DNA from 4 places in the Ruegeria sp. CDSA033 genome. Region 1 is predicted to be linked to each of the others. Evidence: riboswitches for the same ligand, from Rfam matches in the RefSeq annotation. Region 1 holds a riboswitch; each other region holds the start of a gene.
What was found. A riboswitch is a leader RNA that binds a small molecule or an ion and turns the genes downstream of it on or off. The one in region 1 is predicted to bind cobalamin.
Positions count from the first base shown of each region.

Region 1 (3,998 bases):
AAAGGACCATCGACCAGCCCGCCGGTGATCTGCCCACGCTCGGCCATTTTCGACAACAGCGCGGCATCGACAGACGACGGTAAATGCGGGTTGATGGTCTCAACCGCCGACAAGACGCCAACCTTGGGCATCTCGATGCCAATAGAATGCGCAAGATGGATGGCGTTCTGAACAATATCGGCCTTGGTTTCGAGATCCGGTGCGATATTCACCGCCGCATCTGTAACCATGATGGGCCGAGACATGCCTGGCACGTCCATCACGAACACATGCGACAGCCGCCGCCCGGTTCTCAGACCTTTTTCCCTGCGCAGAACGGCGCGTAACAAGACATCCGTGTGCAAATGACCCTTCATCAGCATCCGGGCCTTACCTTCAACGACCAGCCCGACCGAGCGTTGGGCGGCCACTTCGTGGCCTCGCGCTTCAATGATTTCAACTCCGGACAAATCGGCCCCAAGATGGGCGGCAGCGGCGGTGATTTTGTCCGGGTCGCCCACCAAAATCGGAGTAATGATGCCGTTTTCCAAGGCGAGCAATGCGCCGCCTAGCGAATTCGGTTCTTCCGGGGCGACGATCGCTGTGGGCATCGGGTCCAGAGGACGTGCCTTTTCCAACAAAGCGTCGAAATGCCGGTGACGCTGAACGATCAGTCCCGGCACCTCGACCGAGTCGAAGGTCAAATGCCGCGACGGTGGCGTGACCTGTACGGTGCCGCTTAGGATCAATGCGTTATCCCCGACCCGGCGCACTTCGGCGGAACAGGTCAGGTCGCCGTCTTCACGCTTTTCGGTCACAGCCACAAAAGCGGTCAGTTCTTCGCCCGCCATAACCGGAGCATGAAAACTCAGGTCCGCCCGACGTGTTTGCGTACCGGCCCCCGGTAAGATGTTTCCAATTACTGCAGCCACCAGGCCCGCGGGCCACAAAGCGGGCGCGACAGCCTCGGGGTGCCCATCTCCATCTCCGTCATAGGCCGCCAGGTTCAGCGGGTTGTGGTCACCCGAAGCCGAGGCAAACGCGTACAAGTCGTCCACGGTGCACAATCGGGTGACCTGCGCCTTGTCGCCTACCTTCAGTTGAGAATAGGTTCTGTTTTCTTGAATTTTCATCTCGTCCGGCTTTGTTTTTGAATGCGTGTTCGTCGTTTCAAACATTGGATGTTCCGCCCCGCGGAACCAGAACATATCCACCTTTGCCCAAACATTTCTGCGACGCAGCGTAGTCAGATCATTAGCAAATGACAAATGACCTCTGCTCGTGGGGCGGCGCGGATTATCGCTTGACCCAAATTCGGAACTCGGGCAAGCATCACCGCGATGGTTCCCTATGGTTCGCCAAGGGATGAAAAGGGAATACGGTGAGGTTGCCAACAAGCGCCAAGTCCGTGACTGCCCCCGCAACTGTAAGCGGTGAGCGACGCCAAATACCCACTGGCCCAAAATGGGTCGGGAAGGATGGCCAAGCCACGACCCGCAAGTCAGGAGACCTACCATCCGATGTTCAACCAACCCGGGGCGGGGCGTCCTGGAAGGAGGCTTTATGACACGTCTAAGACGTGATGACATGATTGGCACCTTCTGTCCGCGCTTGGCAACAGGCGGAGTGGGCCATGTCGATCAGTCCTGATCATTTCCTTCTGATTTGCGAGACCTGCAAGGGCTCTGACCGGGCGGATTCATTGCGCGCTGCGCTTGCAAGCAAGCTTCCATCCAGTTTTGACATCCGCAGCATTTCCTGCATGGCCGGTTGCGGTCGGCCCACAACCGTCGGGTTTCAGGCACTAGACAAAGCGCAGTACCTTTTCGGTGACATCCAATCGGCTGAGGACGTGGATGCTTTGGCCGAATTTGCACATCAATACCACCGGAGCACGGATGGTTGGACCAACGCATCGCAGCGCCCGCCTGCCCTTCTTGAAAAGACCCTGGCGCGCCTACCACGGCTAAAGCTGGAGACAAGCGTATGACTTGCGGAGCTTTCCTTGAGGCGCGCGGGCTGGAGTATTACGCCCTGAACGGCGACGTACTGCTGCAAAACGTCAATTTCGAACTGAATGAAGGGGCAACCCTGGCAATTGCCGGCCCAAACGGTGCGGGCAAGACAACGTTGCTGAATCTTTTGTGCGGCGGTGAAGAGATTGTGCTGGGGGACGTTTTGGTAAAGGGGCGCAGCCTTCGGCAGCTTTCAGCGATGGACCGCGCCCGAATGATCGCCGTAGTCAGTCAGCAGGAATCGCCGGACGGGCGTTTGTTCCTGCGCGATTATGTGGCCCTTGGGCAAATCCCGATCCGTGCCGATCAATCTGCCGCTGAACACGCCTTGGAATTGGACCGCATCCTGAAACTGACCGGACTCGTCGCCCTCGCCGACAAGCGGATGGCCGTGTTATCCGGCGGGGAACGCCAGCGCGCTCATATCGCAAGGGCGCTGGCGCAGAACCCCTCGCTGCTGTTTTTGGATGAGCCGACGAACCATCTGGATCCGGACGCCAAGGGACGCATGCTGTCGCTGGTGGCCGAGTTGGGCATTACGGTCGTCATGATCGTCCATGATCTGGTCATGATCCCGGAATTCGCGACCCATGTCGCGTTGATGAAATCCACGCGCCTGACCGGTTTCGGCCCAGTGCATGAAGTGCTGACACCCGAAAGGGTCCGTGAAACGTTTGGTGTCGATTTTCTTAGCTTTCAGCACGAAGGCCGCATGATTCCGGCACTGGACATCCGAAGAACCACTACCTCAAACTAGGAAAAACAACATGAACAAAACTCTCTGGTGCGCAGCACTGATCAGCGGCCTTGCAAGTGCCGCAACAGCGCACGAGATCACCGTCGACAATTGCGGCGAGCCGATGGTGTTTGAAACTCAGCCCGAGCGGCTGGTCGTGCACGACATGAACATGACCGACATGGCCTTTGCGCTGGGTTTGCAGGACAAGATCGTTGGCCTGACGGGCATCACTGGCTGGTACAAAACCAGCCCCGAGTTTGACACCCTGCGCGGCGACATCCCGGAACTTGCGCCCAAGTACCCGACGGTTGAAAATCTGGTCGCTGTCGAACCCGACCTTTTCTTTGCAGGCTGGTACTATGGCATGAAGCCGGGCGGTGACGTGACCCCGGACACGCTTGCGCCTTTCGGCATCAAAACGATGATCCTGACCGAAAGCTGCGTACATCTGGATAAGGATCGCCCCGAAGCCAGTATGGACCTACTGTTCACTGACGTCCTTCGCTTGGGCAAAGTCATGCACGTTGAAGACAAGGCAGAAGAGCTGGTATCTGGCTGGAAAGAGGAACTGTCCGCGATTGAGACACAGACAGACGACCTGCCGAAACCTCGCGTTTTCCTGCTGGACGGCCCCGCCGATGCCCCGTTTACGGCTGGTAAGTTTGCCATTCCTGACGCGATGATTGCTGCCGCTGGCGGCGAAAATGTCACCCATGACATGGACACCAGCTGGGGTCGTTCTTCGTGGGAGGCTGTCGCCGCTTCGAACCCGGAATTCTTGGTTTTACTTGATTATCAGACCGGAAATGGCGCCGCGGATACGTTCAAGTTCCTGCAGGACCATCCCGTGATGTCACAGACGGACGCGGTCAAGAACGAACGCTGGATTGGTCTGCGCTATGAGGAACTGACACCCGGACCGGCAAATATCGAAGCAATTTCGAAAATGGCCAAAGCCATGCACCCGGGCCTGAACTGATATGGGCCGACTTGGCCTTACACTCTTGCTGGGGGCGGCTGTATTGGCCGCCCTTTTGCTGACCTCGACTGTCTACGGAACCACATCCATTCCGGCCTCTGACGCGCTAGCCGGTGTCTTGTTGGGCACGGGATTGGTGGACGGAGAGATGTCTCCGCTCCACCGCATCGTGTTTGACTTGCGCTTACCACGCGCACTGTTTGCCGCCGTGATCGGTGCCGGGTTGGGCATCGTCGGCGTTGTCCTGCAAACCACCACACGCAACGATCTGGCGGACCCGTTTCTG
Region 1 is NZ_JBXWQI010000004.1:142,140-146,137, reverse strand. Features, by position in the region: gene AC2FLA_RS07590 (bifunctional enoyl-CoA hydratase/phosphate acetyltransferase) at 1-1,157, opposite strand, end outside; cobalamin riboswitch at 1,306-1,511, shown strand; gene AC2FLA_RS07585 (DUF1636 family protein) at 1,613-1,969, shown strand; gene AC2FLA_RS07580 (ABC transporter ATP-binding protein) at 1,966-2,751, shown strand; gene AC2FLA_RS07575 (ABC transporter substrate-binding protein) at 2,762-3,712, shown strand; gene AC2FLA_RS07570 (FecCD family ABC transporter permease) at 3,714-3,998, shown strand, end outside.

Region 2 (3,998 bases), on a different contig from region 1:
CAATATCGAACCCGGTTTGCTGCAGTGACCAGAAAGCAACCTGAACCGACGCGGGTGACAAATCTGTTTCTGGAAGTTTTGCAAAGCGAACATTCGAAACTCTGACAACTGCTCGGTTGGCACAACAGAAGTCGACTGCGGCCGAGACGTAGTTAATCACATCCTGTCGACGGCCAAACGCGATATCGGGTTCACGTTTTTGGCGTTGCCAAAAACTTGTGACTTCCTGCCACATCACTAGCGCTCGCTTTCTTCTCTCCTACATGCGCCTCACCGATATGAGGCGGACAAATGATAGACGACGATCCCCAACCCGTAGGGTATTACGACACGCACGATATATGGACCCTGGACCCAACGCCCGCGGACCAGTTGGTCTATGATGCCTTTGCCTCCGGCGTCGTCGATCTTCTGCAGGTGTTGGATGACAACAAGACGATGATGTCACGGGACGTTTACGCAAGACTGTTCGCCTCGCTTTTGGATCTTTCCCGAACGTTGGGAGAATACGAGGATGGATGGAAGCCGGATTAGGGGGCGATTTCCAAGAACCCACCGTTCCAATGCACGGTATGAGGCGACGGTTCAGGTGCCGCCCCGTACCTGAAGACAAGTTAGCTTGCGGTTGCGTTCCCAAGTGCGTTCAGCAGAGTGTTCAGATTGTGCTGGAACATCGCGAGATAGCTGGTGGCCGGGCTACCCCGTTCCGACAGGGCGTCCGAGTACAGCCGTCCACCAATCACGATGCCGGTTTCATCCGAGATTTGCTGAATCAAAGTGGGGCTTGTGATGTTTTCAACAAACAGCGCCGCAGCACCATCCGCCTTCAGTTGGTCAATCAGAACAGCAAGATCCTTGGCCGATGGCTCTGCCTCGGTGTCGATTCCAACCGGCGCAAGGAAAGTCAGGCCGTAGGCGTCTGCCAGATAGCCAAACGCGTCATGTGCGGTCACAACCGTGCGGCGATTGGCGGGCAGGCCTGCCAGCTTTGTCTTGGTTTCTGCATCCAGCGCCTCAAGCTGCGCAATATAGGCCGCAGCATTGGCAGCGATTTCTTCGGCGTGCTCGGGCATCGCCTCTGTCATCACGTCGGCCACATTGGTCACGTAAATCATGCCGTTCGACAGCGAGTTCCAAGCGTGGGGGTCGATTTTGCCCTCGACTGTGACAGTCGTGATACCATCGGTGGCAACGTGCACGGTTGCGTCAGTGCCCGATTCAGCGATCAGGGTATCGGACCATGTCTCAAAGCCCAGACCGTTGACAAAGATGATATCCGCCTGGGCAACGGCCTTCGCATCTGCAACCGAAGGCTGATACACATGCGCATCCGCATCCGGGCCCACGATTGTCGTAACTGTGGCCAGATCGCCGACGACCTCTTCGATCATGTCGCCGAGGATCGAAAAGCTGGCGACGATCTTGACGTTGTCTTCTGCCGCAACGGTCGGCAATGCAGCCAAAGCAAACGACACAGAGGCGATGCCGGCATAGAGTGACTTCACAAGAGTCATTGTGCTCTCTCTTCTTGTTGAATTTGGGCAATGGGGATGTCTTTGGAAACAGACGGTTTGCGCATCCGTCTGCCAAAACCAAGGGGACCGAAAATGGCCGAGAACAGAAAGAACCCACCGGCAACCAAAACGATCGCCGGGCCGGACGGCGTGTCCGGGAACAAGTAGGACAGGGTCAGGCCGATCCAGCAGCTGGACAAGGCAAACACAAAGCCCAGGACCAGTTGCCCGGTGATCGTACTGGCCCAATAGCGCGCGGCGGTCGCAGGCAGGATCATGAGGCCAACGGCCATCAACGTTCCCAGTGTTTTGAACGCGGCCAGCAGGTTCAGAACCAACAGCAGCATAAAACCCTGATCTACCAACCACGGTCGGCGCGTCTGCGTTTCGAAGAAAACCGGATCACAGGTGCTGACAATCAGCGGACGAAGCAGAACGGCGAATGCCAGCAATGTTACTGTCGCCACCCCGCCGACAAGGACCATCGACGCGTCGTCGATCCCAAGGATTGATCCAAACAGGAAGCTTTTTAGTGGAACTGCGGACCCTGCTGCAGACAGGATAAAGATACCTACCGCCAATGCGATCAGATACAGCGAGGCAAGGCTGGCATCGCTGCGCAGGATCGTCCGGCGTGCGAGAAAGGCGGTCAAAATGGCGACGCCAACACCCGCGATAAGCCCTCCGACCAGCAGTGACATGACCGACAGGCCCGCGGTGACAAAGCCGATGACAATGCCAGGGGTAATCGCATGGGCCATGGCCTCACCAGCCAGCGATAGGCGACGCAGAACAAGAAACGCGCCTACCGGCGCGACCGATGCCGAGAGGACCGTGGTTGCCACAAAAGCGCGACGCATGAAGGCAAAGCTCCACATTTCTGCGATCAGGTCATACATTGGCGTGCTCCGCTGTTGAATGGGTGCCACGGAACATCCAAGACGCCTGACTTTCCGAGAGGTATCCTTGTGCAACCAGCCGGTCTGGTGTCAGAACGTCATTCACCGGTCCGTGGGTCGCCTCTTGCCCGCCCAAAAGCAGCGCGTGGCTGCAATAATCCAGCACCGAGGAAAGATCGTGCACCACCAAAACCACCGCACGCCCCTCATCGCGCCATCGGCGGATAATCGACAACAGATGTGCTTCGGTACTTTGGTCGACTGCGGCAAACGGTTCATCCAACAGGATCAGCGGCGCGTCCTGCATGATAACCCGCGCAAACAGCGCGCGCTGCAGTTGCCCTCCCGACAGCATATGCAGAGGCCGGTCAGCGATATCCAGTACCCCGGCCTCATCCAGCGCTGCAGCCATCCGGTTGCGCGCGGCGGCGTCCAGCCCGGTACGATAACCAAACCCGCGCCAGGCACCCATCGCAGCAAGATCCCTCACACGGATGGGAAATCGGCGGTCGAACTCTGTCATCTGCGCCAGATACCCGATGTCACCAGGACGGCCCTGCGGCCAAGTCAAATTGCCCGAAAGAGGATCCATCAAGCCCAGCAGCATCTTTACAAATGTGCTCTTGCCCGACCCGTTCGCACCAAGAACGGCGAGGGTCGTTCCGGCCGCGATATCCATGGAGAGGCGGTGAAACAATGTCAGGTCGCGGTAGCCCAACGTCAGATCGCGGATTTGTAAAACGGCCGACATCAAATCACCGCGTAAATCGCGAGCCACAAGAGCGCCGACAGCGCCAGAGCCCCCGCGACCAGGACCGGAACGCTGAATTCTGTCAGACACTTACCCCTTTGGGTGTCAGCTTTTTGCAATGACAACGGCAACGCCTCCTGTGTTTGGACAGGGGCAAAGCGAGCGCAAGGTCGTGCACGGTACGGACCGCTTGAAACATTGTCATCTCCCTCTGGGACACCCCGCCCAGGTTCATAAATTTCGGATGGCAGGTCTCCTGACTTGCGGGTCAAAGCTATCCCGATCCTTCCCAGGCTATTGCCCAGTGGACGATCTCGGGTCGCTCGCCGCCTACAGTTGCGGGGGCAGTCACGGAATTGGCCTTTTTACAGAACCGCACCGTATTCCCTTTTATCCCTGACCGCAGAATACAGTCGGGAACCATCGCGAGGACAAAATACGAATTGATTTGATTCGACAAGAGCACGAACTTGCGCGGGGTGGCTATTCGTTCCAGTCGCTGCTCGACGATGGAGGGGGTGCGGTAGACGTGAGGCAACGGTGGATACTACACTGCCCCGCTTCTTGTAGCTTCAGACGCACGCCAACAGTCTTTTTGACTGTTTTTATTCTGCCCGTTTTTTTTGTTTGCGCTTAGGATTTTTGTTTGCGCTTAGGAATTGTGTCTTTGACCTTACGTTTATTCGCCTGACAGGGCGCAGATGTTAAACAATTGATTTATTTGATCAATTGCAGTCTGGCTGTGGTGTTTTGGGTTATCTGCCGCTGGTTGCGGGAGTAGGATTTGAACCTACGACCTTCAGGTTATGAGCCTGACGAGCTACCGGGCTGCTC
Region 2 is NZ_JBXWQI010000040.1:10-4,007, reverse strand. Features, by position in the region: gene AC2FLA_RS21905 (LysR family transcriptional regulator) at 1-105, shown strand, start outside; gene AC2FLA_RS21900 (hypothetical protein) at 292-534, shown strand; gene AC2FLA_RS21895 (metal ABC transporter solute-binding protein, Zn/Mn family) at 615-1,514, opposite strand; gene AC2FLA_RS21890 (metal ABC transporter permease) at 1,511-2,413, opposite strand; gene AC2FLA_RS21885 (metal ABC transporter ATP-binding protein) at 2,406-3,164, opposite strand; cobalamin riboswitch at 3,394-3,604, opposite strand; tRNA gene AC2FLA_RS21880 (tRNA-Met) at 3,931-3,998, opposite strand, start outside.
Region 2: another riboswitch for cobalamin. It lies ahead of AC2FLA_RS21885 (metal ABC transporter ATP-binding protein); the one in region 1 lies ahead of AC2FLA_RS07585 (DUF1636 family protein).

Region 3 (3,998 bases), on a different contig from region 1:
GCATCGTCGGCATGCGACCTTCGGACCCGCCACCGCGATGCCATCCTGCCGCGAAAGCGCCAAGGTCGCTGTCCGAAAAGGACAGCACCACCAGATCCGCCGGGCTCTGACCCAGATCGGTCGGGGTTTCGGTCTCTTCTAACCCGTGGCTTTCGCGGAAGACGACGTGCATGGCTTACTCGGCGGCCTCGGTCACACCCACGAGGATATCGCGGATTGCGGCCTCATTGATGTCGTCATGCTCGGCAATGACCACCAGGCGCGAGCGGCGCTCTTCGCCGGGCTCCCACGGCCGGTCATACTGGTTACGTACGCGGGCACCAACGGCCTGCACCAGCAGACGCATAGGTTTGCCCTGAACGGCGGCATAGCCTTTGACGCGCAGAATGTTCAGATCATTGGCCAGACGTTCGATATTGGCGACCAGTTCCGCCGGGTCGGTCTGTTCGGGCAACTCGACGATGATGCTTTCGAAATCGTCGTGTTCGTGGTCGTGGTGGCCGTCGTGATGCGACGGGCGCGCGTCCATGTCATCCTCGGCGGCGGCTTCGAGGCCCAATACGACGCGGACGTCCACGGCGCCTTCGGCGACTTCCACTACGGGCAGGGGGCGGGGAGCTTCGTCGGCGATGATCCCTTTGGCCTTCACCACGCCTTCGGGGCCAGCCAGATCGGGCTTGGTCAGCAGGATGATATCCGCGCAGGAGATCTGATCCTCGAACACCTCAGACAGGGGCGTTTCGTGGTCGATCGAGTCGTCAGCCAGGCGCTGGGCGTCCACGGCTTCGACATTTGGTGCGAAACGCCCAGCGGCGACGGCCTCGGCGTCCGCCAGAGCGATCACACCATCAACGGTGATTTTCGAGCGGATATCGGGCCAATCAAACGCCTTGAGCAGCGGCTTGGGCAGGGCGAGACCGGACGTTTCGATCAGGATGTGATCGGGGCGCGGCTCCAGCGCCATCAGCGCCTCAATGGTCGGGATGAAATCATCGGCTACGGTGCAGCAGATGCAGCCATTGGCAAGTTCCATGATGTTTTCCGCCGGGCAATCCGGAATGGCGCAGGATTTCAGGATATCGCCATCCACACCCACATCACCAAACTCGTTGACGATAACGGCCAGGCGCTTGCCCTGCGGATTCTGCATCAGGTGTTTGACCAGCGTGGTTTTGCCCGAGCCCAGAAAGCCGGTGATCACAGTGACGGGGAGTTTTTCAAGGTTGCTCATTTCAGGGCTCCAATCGGGGGAATGCGGGCCGCACAGTTTTTGCGGAAATGTTCGGGGCGTTCGCGCCATTTCACCAGACCGTCTTCAGCGGCTAGATACTTGGTGACGCCTTCAACGATGGTCTCGACATGGTCGGTCTCGTCGAGGTTTTCATAAACGAAGGTCCATCGGGACGGGCCGCCACGCAAAACGATCGAGCATCCCTGACCACAGTTCGACAGACATTCCACCGGTTTCAGGTCGACGCCGTCCGGCAAGCCAGCCTGTTCAAGTGCTTTATGCAGCAAAGTGCCGGGTCGCTGGGCGTCATCTTCGATAGGTAACCCACGGCGGCATGTCGTGCAGACCAGCAACTCGACTGGTGCGGTCTCGGTCACGTCTCTCATCCCCCTCATCCTTTATACGGGGGACGGGGTTTCATGCGGGCCACGCGTCTGCACATGGACCCGACACCGGAACACCCCGCCCGGTTTCAACTTCGGGTGCTGGCAGGTCTCCCGGCTTGCGGATGTCAGAGGCGAGCCTCTGTTGGATGTCCCGCCTTCCCGGCCTATTAGGCCAGTGGCTTTGGGCACCCTCTCCGGTCACGGTCGCGGGGGCGGCTGTGCTTGGCGGAATAACCGCTGGCACATTCCCTTTTCATCCATCCGGGGATGGACACCAACGCATGCGACATGCGGCACGGGCAGGGGGCTTGTCAAGCACGACTGGGGTTTGAAAACCCGCTACGTCAGAAAAGCGACTTGCCGAAGTCAGTCAGCGGCATCCGATGCGATCCGATCACGCAGCGAGGCGCAATTCAGCCCGGCCGTCGCAGATGATTCAGCACTTCTCGGTTTGGCAATCAAGTAGTGCGGTTGTGTAAATGGAATCGCTGGACCCGCAATCGCAACATGCATCTGATACTGAACTTTAGGCGTCCGAAATTGCGAAAGCAGCGCAGAAAGCTAAGTGCTTGGAAATAAATGGAGGCGAGTACCGGAATCGAACCGGTGTACACGGATTTGCAATCCGCTGCGTCACCACTCCGCCAACTCGCCTTTTCAAGTAAAATCAAATACTTGCCGTGGTGTGATCGGCGTTTTAGCAGCTTTCGACAGGAGCGTCCAGAGGGGGGAGCGCAAATTTCAGGGCCGGGTGCCAACTTAGTCTTTGGTTGCGACGTTGTATCTTGTGAAGATTGGAAAGTTTCCGTGTCTGGGCCGTTGCCGGTTTTTCAAGGATGTGGCAGAACTCAATCACCCAAGGGAGCAAGATGAGCGATCCAATGACAGATTTCGCAGCCCGCCGCCGGACGATGGTCGATACGCAGATACGTCCTTCTGATGTCACGAAGTTTCCCATCATAGACGCGATGCTGACCGTCAAGCGCGAGAATTTCGTGCCGGATGCACAGCGCGAGGCGGCTTATGTCGAGGGATTGATCGAACTGGGTGATGGGCGCTGCATGTTGGAGCCGCGGACCCTGGCTAAGATGCTGGACATATTAAATATCTCCAACGACGAGTCGGTTTTGGATATCGCTCCGGCCTTGGGGTATTCGACCGCCGTTGCCGCGCGCATGGCACAGCTGGTTGTTGCCGTAGAGGAAGACGAAAATCTGGCGGCCGAATCTCAGTCTATCCTGATGGAGGCGGAGGCAGACAATGCGATTGTCCATGTAGGCCCGCTTGAACAAGGTGCCCCCGAACATGGGCCTTATGACGTGATCATGATCCAGGGTGGTGTGGAACAGGTTCCGGATGCTTTGATCGCACAGCTTAAGGATCATGGGCGAATTGCCTGCCTTTTTGTCCAAGGTGCGCTGGGGATCGTCCGTATCGGCCATAAATCAGGGGATCGTGTGACTTGGCGAGATGCGTTTAACGCCAATGCACCGATTTTGCAGACATTTTCCAAAAATCGTGTATTTTCGCTATAGTTTGATCACTGATTTTTCTGCTGCCTTGATTAGTTTAACGCAAACGCGCAAACTATCGGCAGAGCAGCGTAATTTCGATTTGAGAGGATTTCGTTATGGGTTCTATGGCGGGAGGAAGGCTGGTCAAGGCGCTGGCGCTTACTGCGGGGGTCGCACTTAGCTTTGTGCCGGGGAGGGCCGTTTGGGCCGACAATATAACTGACGCATTCATTGGCGCTTACAATACCAGCGGTTTGCTGGAACAGAACCGTGCCTTGTTGCGTGCAGCAGACGAAGACGTGGCAATCGCGTTGTCGGCGCTTCGACCGATCATCAACTGGACGGTTGCAATTAGCCACGACTACACGCGTCGCGACATCAGCAATGTGGTGACAAGACCCGACCCGAACAACTTCTTCACGGGGCTGACCCTCAGCCAACTGCTCTACGATGGTGGGGCCGCCGTTCTGGGCAAGCAATCGGCGCAAGAAACGGTGCTGTCGACCAGGCAGACCCTTGTTGATATCGAACAGCAGGTTTTGTTCCGTGGTGCCAATGCTTATCTCGAAGTGCTGCTGCAGGAAGAAACCGTACAGATTCGCCTGAACAACGTCGACGTGTCGGCCGAAGAACTGCGCGCATCGCAGGACCGGTTCGATGTAGGCGAAGTCACGCGTACGGACGTTGCGCTGTCACAAGCCCAGCTTGCAAGCTCACAAGCTGATCTGGCTGTTGCGCGCGGTAACCTCGACACGGCGCAGGCGGAATACGTGAATGCCGTTGGCAAATCGGCCGGACGCACGGCCGGTCAACCGAGCCTGCCAAACCTACCAAGCTCGGAACCGCAGGCTGTCAGCCTTGCGCAGC
Region 3 is NZ_JBXWQI010000014.1:49,457-53,454, reverse strand. Features, by position in the region: gene cobN (cobaltochelatase subunit CobN) at 1-172, opposite strand, end outside; gene cobW (cobalamin biosynthesis protein CobW) at 176-1,231, opposite strand; gene AC2FLA_RS16825 (DUF1636 family protein) at 1,228-1,617, opposite strand; cobalamin riboswitch at 1,702-1,911, opposite strand; tRNA gene AC2FLA_RS16820 (tRNA-Cys) at 2,198-2,271, opposite strand; gene AC2FLA_RS16815 (protein-L-isoaspartate O-methyltransferase family protein) at 2,499-3,152, shown strand; gene AC2FLA_RS16810 (TolC family outer membrane protein) at 3,248-3,998, shown strand, end outside.
Region 3: another riboswitch for cobalamin. It lies ahead of AC2FLA_RS16825 (DUF1636 family protein); the one in region 1 lies ahead of AC2FLA_RS07585 (DUF1636 family protein).

Region 4 (3,998 bases), on a different contig from region 1:
GGCCAGGGGTGGTCGGATACCGTCACCAAACCTGAACAGACACAGATCATCCGGTCGATCTGCTCAATATCGGGCTGAATTGGCCCCAGCATTCCACCCACCGAATGGCCAATGCTCCACTGCTGGGCGGCGGGAAATCTGCGCCGCATTTCGGCGCGAGCAGCGGGCATGTCGATCAACGCCCAGTCAGCCATCGTGGCCTGCGAATCGCGCAGGCGCCCGCGTAGAGAGTGGCCAAAATCGCGATAGTCATAGGTCAGACAGGCCATACCCTGTTCTTCCACCAACCACCGCGCAAAATGCTGGTAATAGTCGCGCGGTACGCCTGTGGCGGCATGGACTACAACCGCCACATCAGGTGCCGAGGCAGGCATATACAGCCGTGCCGACAGTTCGGCGTCTCCGGCAGAAAACGTGAAATCTTCGGTCAAAACGACCGGAGTGTTGTCCAACATGGTGCCCTCGCAAGCATCTGAACTATTCGGTTCACATATGGCATATCGGCGCTTTTGCGCGACTGGAGTCAACAGATTTTCAAAGTGACCAAGCGTCCACTTGAACGATGGAAAACAGCCCGCTTGACTCAAGCCACTTACAACCGCTAGCGATGAGGTGATGGTTCTCGTCCTTATATTGGGGCGGGATGAAAAGGGAACTCGGTGCGGTCCAGCCCGGCAATGCCGGAACGGACCAAGGCCGCGACTGCCCCCGCAACTGTAAGCGGTAAGCAATGCCGAAATACCACTGGCCGAAAGGCTGGGAAGGTCGGCAAAGCAATGACCCGCAAGTCAGGAGACCTGCCATCAAAGTAAAAACCGAAACTCGGGCGGGGTGTCCGGGCAGGTCTTCAGTACGCTGAGTTCCCTGTTCCACGTCCCCCGCTCACCGCGCGGAGGGCGCATTATGATCTGGAAGACAACGACCCACGAATTCACCGCCACCCTGTGCCAGAAAACGGGGAAAACCTGCCCCGCATTGGCCCAAATGGCTCGGGCCTTGGCCGAGGCGATGGCAACAGCACAACCAATGACGACCAGCGAATTTGAGGTGGACGGCTCCAGCGAACTGACCCATTGCGATGAGGGTTGCACCGCACGGTTTCGCGCCAGCCCGGCCCGGATCAGGGTCTATTGCGGGACAAACACAGGCGACTCAGCCGACACGTTGGACGAATACGCCGATATGATGTTCGGCCCTGACTTTTCCACTCTGCCTGCTGGTGTTTTGGCGGCCTTGCCTTGCGCCATGCTTCAGGCATCGGCCCTTGCACCGCGTCCATCGCATCAGGTTGTTCAACAAGCCACGGCCTGATCCTAGTTCACCGATCGCTCTGGGCCGGTTTCATGGCCCAAGCCTTCTGCTCATCCGTTTCCACCGCGCATGGTCGGGCCAAGCGCAGCCGGTTTAGCGCGTGGTTTGGATCTTCGCCACATTCCACCATGAGCCTCAGCGCGACCATCCCCGACCGCCCACAACCGCCACGGCAATGCACCAGCACGCGTCCACCGTCGGACAGAACCTGCCGGGCGGCTGCGCTGGCTTGGGGCCAAAGAGTTTCGATTGGCTGGGGCGGCGCGCCAAAGTCCTCGACCGGAAGATGCACCCAGGTAGCGGGTCTGCTTTGAACGTCTCTACCAAAACTGCCTGCACCGACCGGCTGCATCTCGGCCTCAGTGGTCATTGAAATCACCAGATCGGGGTTCCAGTCCTGTATCACCCTTAGATCGTCCACATACCCACCGCCGCCGCCAGGCAAAGGGGACAGCGCCAAGGTGCCTGAGCCAACAGGCAGCGCGTAGATTGCAAATTTTGCCAAAGCTTATGCTCCTACTGCCACCAGCCCACCAAATTTTGACAGCCGGTTTATCCCGCTTACAGACGCTGTCCAAACCGAAATTCCACAAAGGCTGCTGTGGACGTGGGCGGCCCGGGTCTCTACGCTACATTTCTGACACGAATCTGACAGAGCAGACATGACCGAAACGCCCAGCCCCGCCTATCAGGTTCTTGCCCGCAAGTACCGCCCTGAAACCTTTGCAGATCTGGTTGGACAGGACGCAATGGTGCGCACGCTAAAAAACGCGTTCGAAGCGGATCGGATCGCGCAGGCCTTTATCATGACTGGTATTCGCGGCACCGGCAAAACCACCACTGCCCGGATTATCGCCAAAGGCATGAACTGCATCGGCCCCGATGGCGAAGGCAAGCCAACAACCGAACCTTGCGGCCAGTGCGAGCATTGTGTGGCCATCATGGAAGGACGCCATGTCGACGTGATGGAGATGGACGCCGCCAGCCGGACCGGTGTGAACGACATCCGCGAGATTATCGACAGTGTCCGATATCGTGCCGCCAGCGCGCGCTACAAGATCTATATCATCGACGAAGTTCACATGCTGTCGACCAGCGCCTTCAATGCGCTGCTCAAAACGCTCGAGGAACCGCCCGAGCATGTGAAGTTCATCTTTGCGACAACAGAAATCCGCAAGGTGCCGGTGACCGTACTGTCCCGCTGTCAGCGGTTCGACCTGCGCCGGATCGAACCTGAGGACATGATCGGTCTGCTCAACAAAATCGCCGCAGCGGAAAACGCACATATCGCAGAAGACGCGCTGGCTTTGATCACACGCGCGGCCGAAGGATCTGCGCGCGATGCGACCTCGCTGTTGGATCAGGCGATCTCACATGGTGCAGGGGAAACAAGCGCCGATCAGGTTCGGGCAATGTTGGGCCTTGCAGATCGCGGGCGCGTTCTGGATCTGATGGATATGATTTTGCGTGGCGATGCGGCTGGGGCATTGACTGAGTTGAGCGGCCAGTATGCCGAAGGGGCCGATCCGCTGGCCGTTCTGCGCGATCTGGCCGAGATCACCCATTGGATTTCCGTGGTCAAAATCACGCCCGATGCCGCCGATGACCCCACCGTCTCACCGGATGAACGCGCACGGGGTCAACAGATGGCCGAGGCGCTGCAGATGCGGGTGTTGACGCGCATGTGGCAGATGTTGCTGAAGGCGCTGGAAGAAGTCTCTGCAGCACCCAACGCGATGATGGCCGCCGAAATGGCAATCATTCGTTTGACCCATGTGGCCGATTTGCCAAGCCCCGAAGAGCTTATCAAACGACTACAAGACGCACCTCCCCCCCCACCAAGCAGGGGACCTGGCGGTGGTGTGGCTGTGCCAACTCATGCACCTGCACAGGCGACGTCCTCTGCGCATCTCTCGGCGCAACGCGGGCCTGCAGGCGCGCCCACCGCAGTGCTTGCCCAGGACGTCCAGACCGCGCTGGCACACTATCCAACCTTCGAATACGTGGTCGAACTGATCCGCACCAACCGGGACGTAAAACTGTTGGTTGAGGTCGAAAACGGCGTGCGTCTCGTCTCGTATTCCCCGGGACGGATCGAGTTCACGCCGACGGACAAAGCGCCGACCGATCTGGCGCAAAGGCTTGGTTCGGCCTTGCAACGCTGGACCGGAAACCGATGGGCCGTCTCAATCGTGGCCGACGGGGACGCAGCAACAATCGCCGAGGTTCGAGACGCGGCTGATCTGGCGTTGAAAGCGCAGGCCGAACAACACCCACTGGTTCAAGCCGTTCTGATGCAGTTTCCGAAAGCGCGCATCAAGCGGATCGAAACCCCGGAAGAACGCGCGGCCAAGGTCGAAACCGAAGCCCTGCCGGAAGTCGAAGACGAATGGGATCCGTTCGAGGAGGATTGATCCGAACGACCAAAGCAGAAACACTCCCGCGCTGCCGGGCCCAACGGGAGGAAAGGTCTTGCCAATGACCTTGACGACGGGCGGGAGAAGCTCTCCCCTTGTACCCTACCGGCAGCATCCGTATTTAGGCGGCAAACCGATTTGCAGGAGAAAAGAAATGCTCAAGGGACTCGGCGGTCTGGGCGATATGGCCAAGATGATGAAATCCGCGCAGGATTTGCAGACCAAAATGACGGACATGCAGGAAGAGCTGAACAACCTGATGGTTGTAGG
Region 4 is NZ_JBXWQI010000006.1:143,496-147,493, reverse strand. Features, by position in the region: gene AC2FLA_RS10770 (alpha/beta hydrolase family protein) at 1-455, opposite strand, end outside; cobalamin riboswitch at 600-819, shown strand; gene AC2FLA_RS10765 (hypothetical protein) at 904-1,311, shown strand; gene AC2FLA_RS10760 (protein-tyrosine phosphatase family protein) at 1,319-1,816, opposite strand; gene AC2FLA_RS10755 (DNA polymerase III subunit gamma/tau) at 1,974-3,725, shown strand; gene AC2FLA_RS10750 (YbaB/EbfC family nucleoid-associated protein) at 3,883-3,998, shown strand, end outside.
Region 4: another riboswitch for cobalamin. It lies ahead of AC2FLA_RS10765 (hypothetical protein); the one in region 1 lies ahead of AC2FLA_RS07585 (DUF1636 family protein).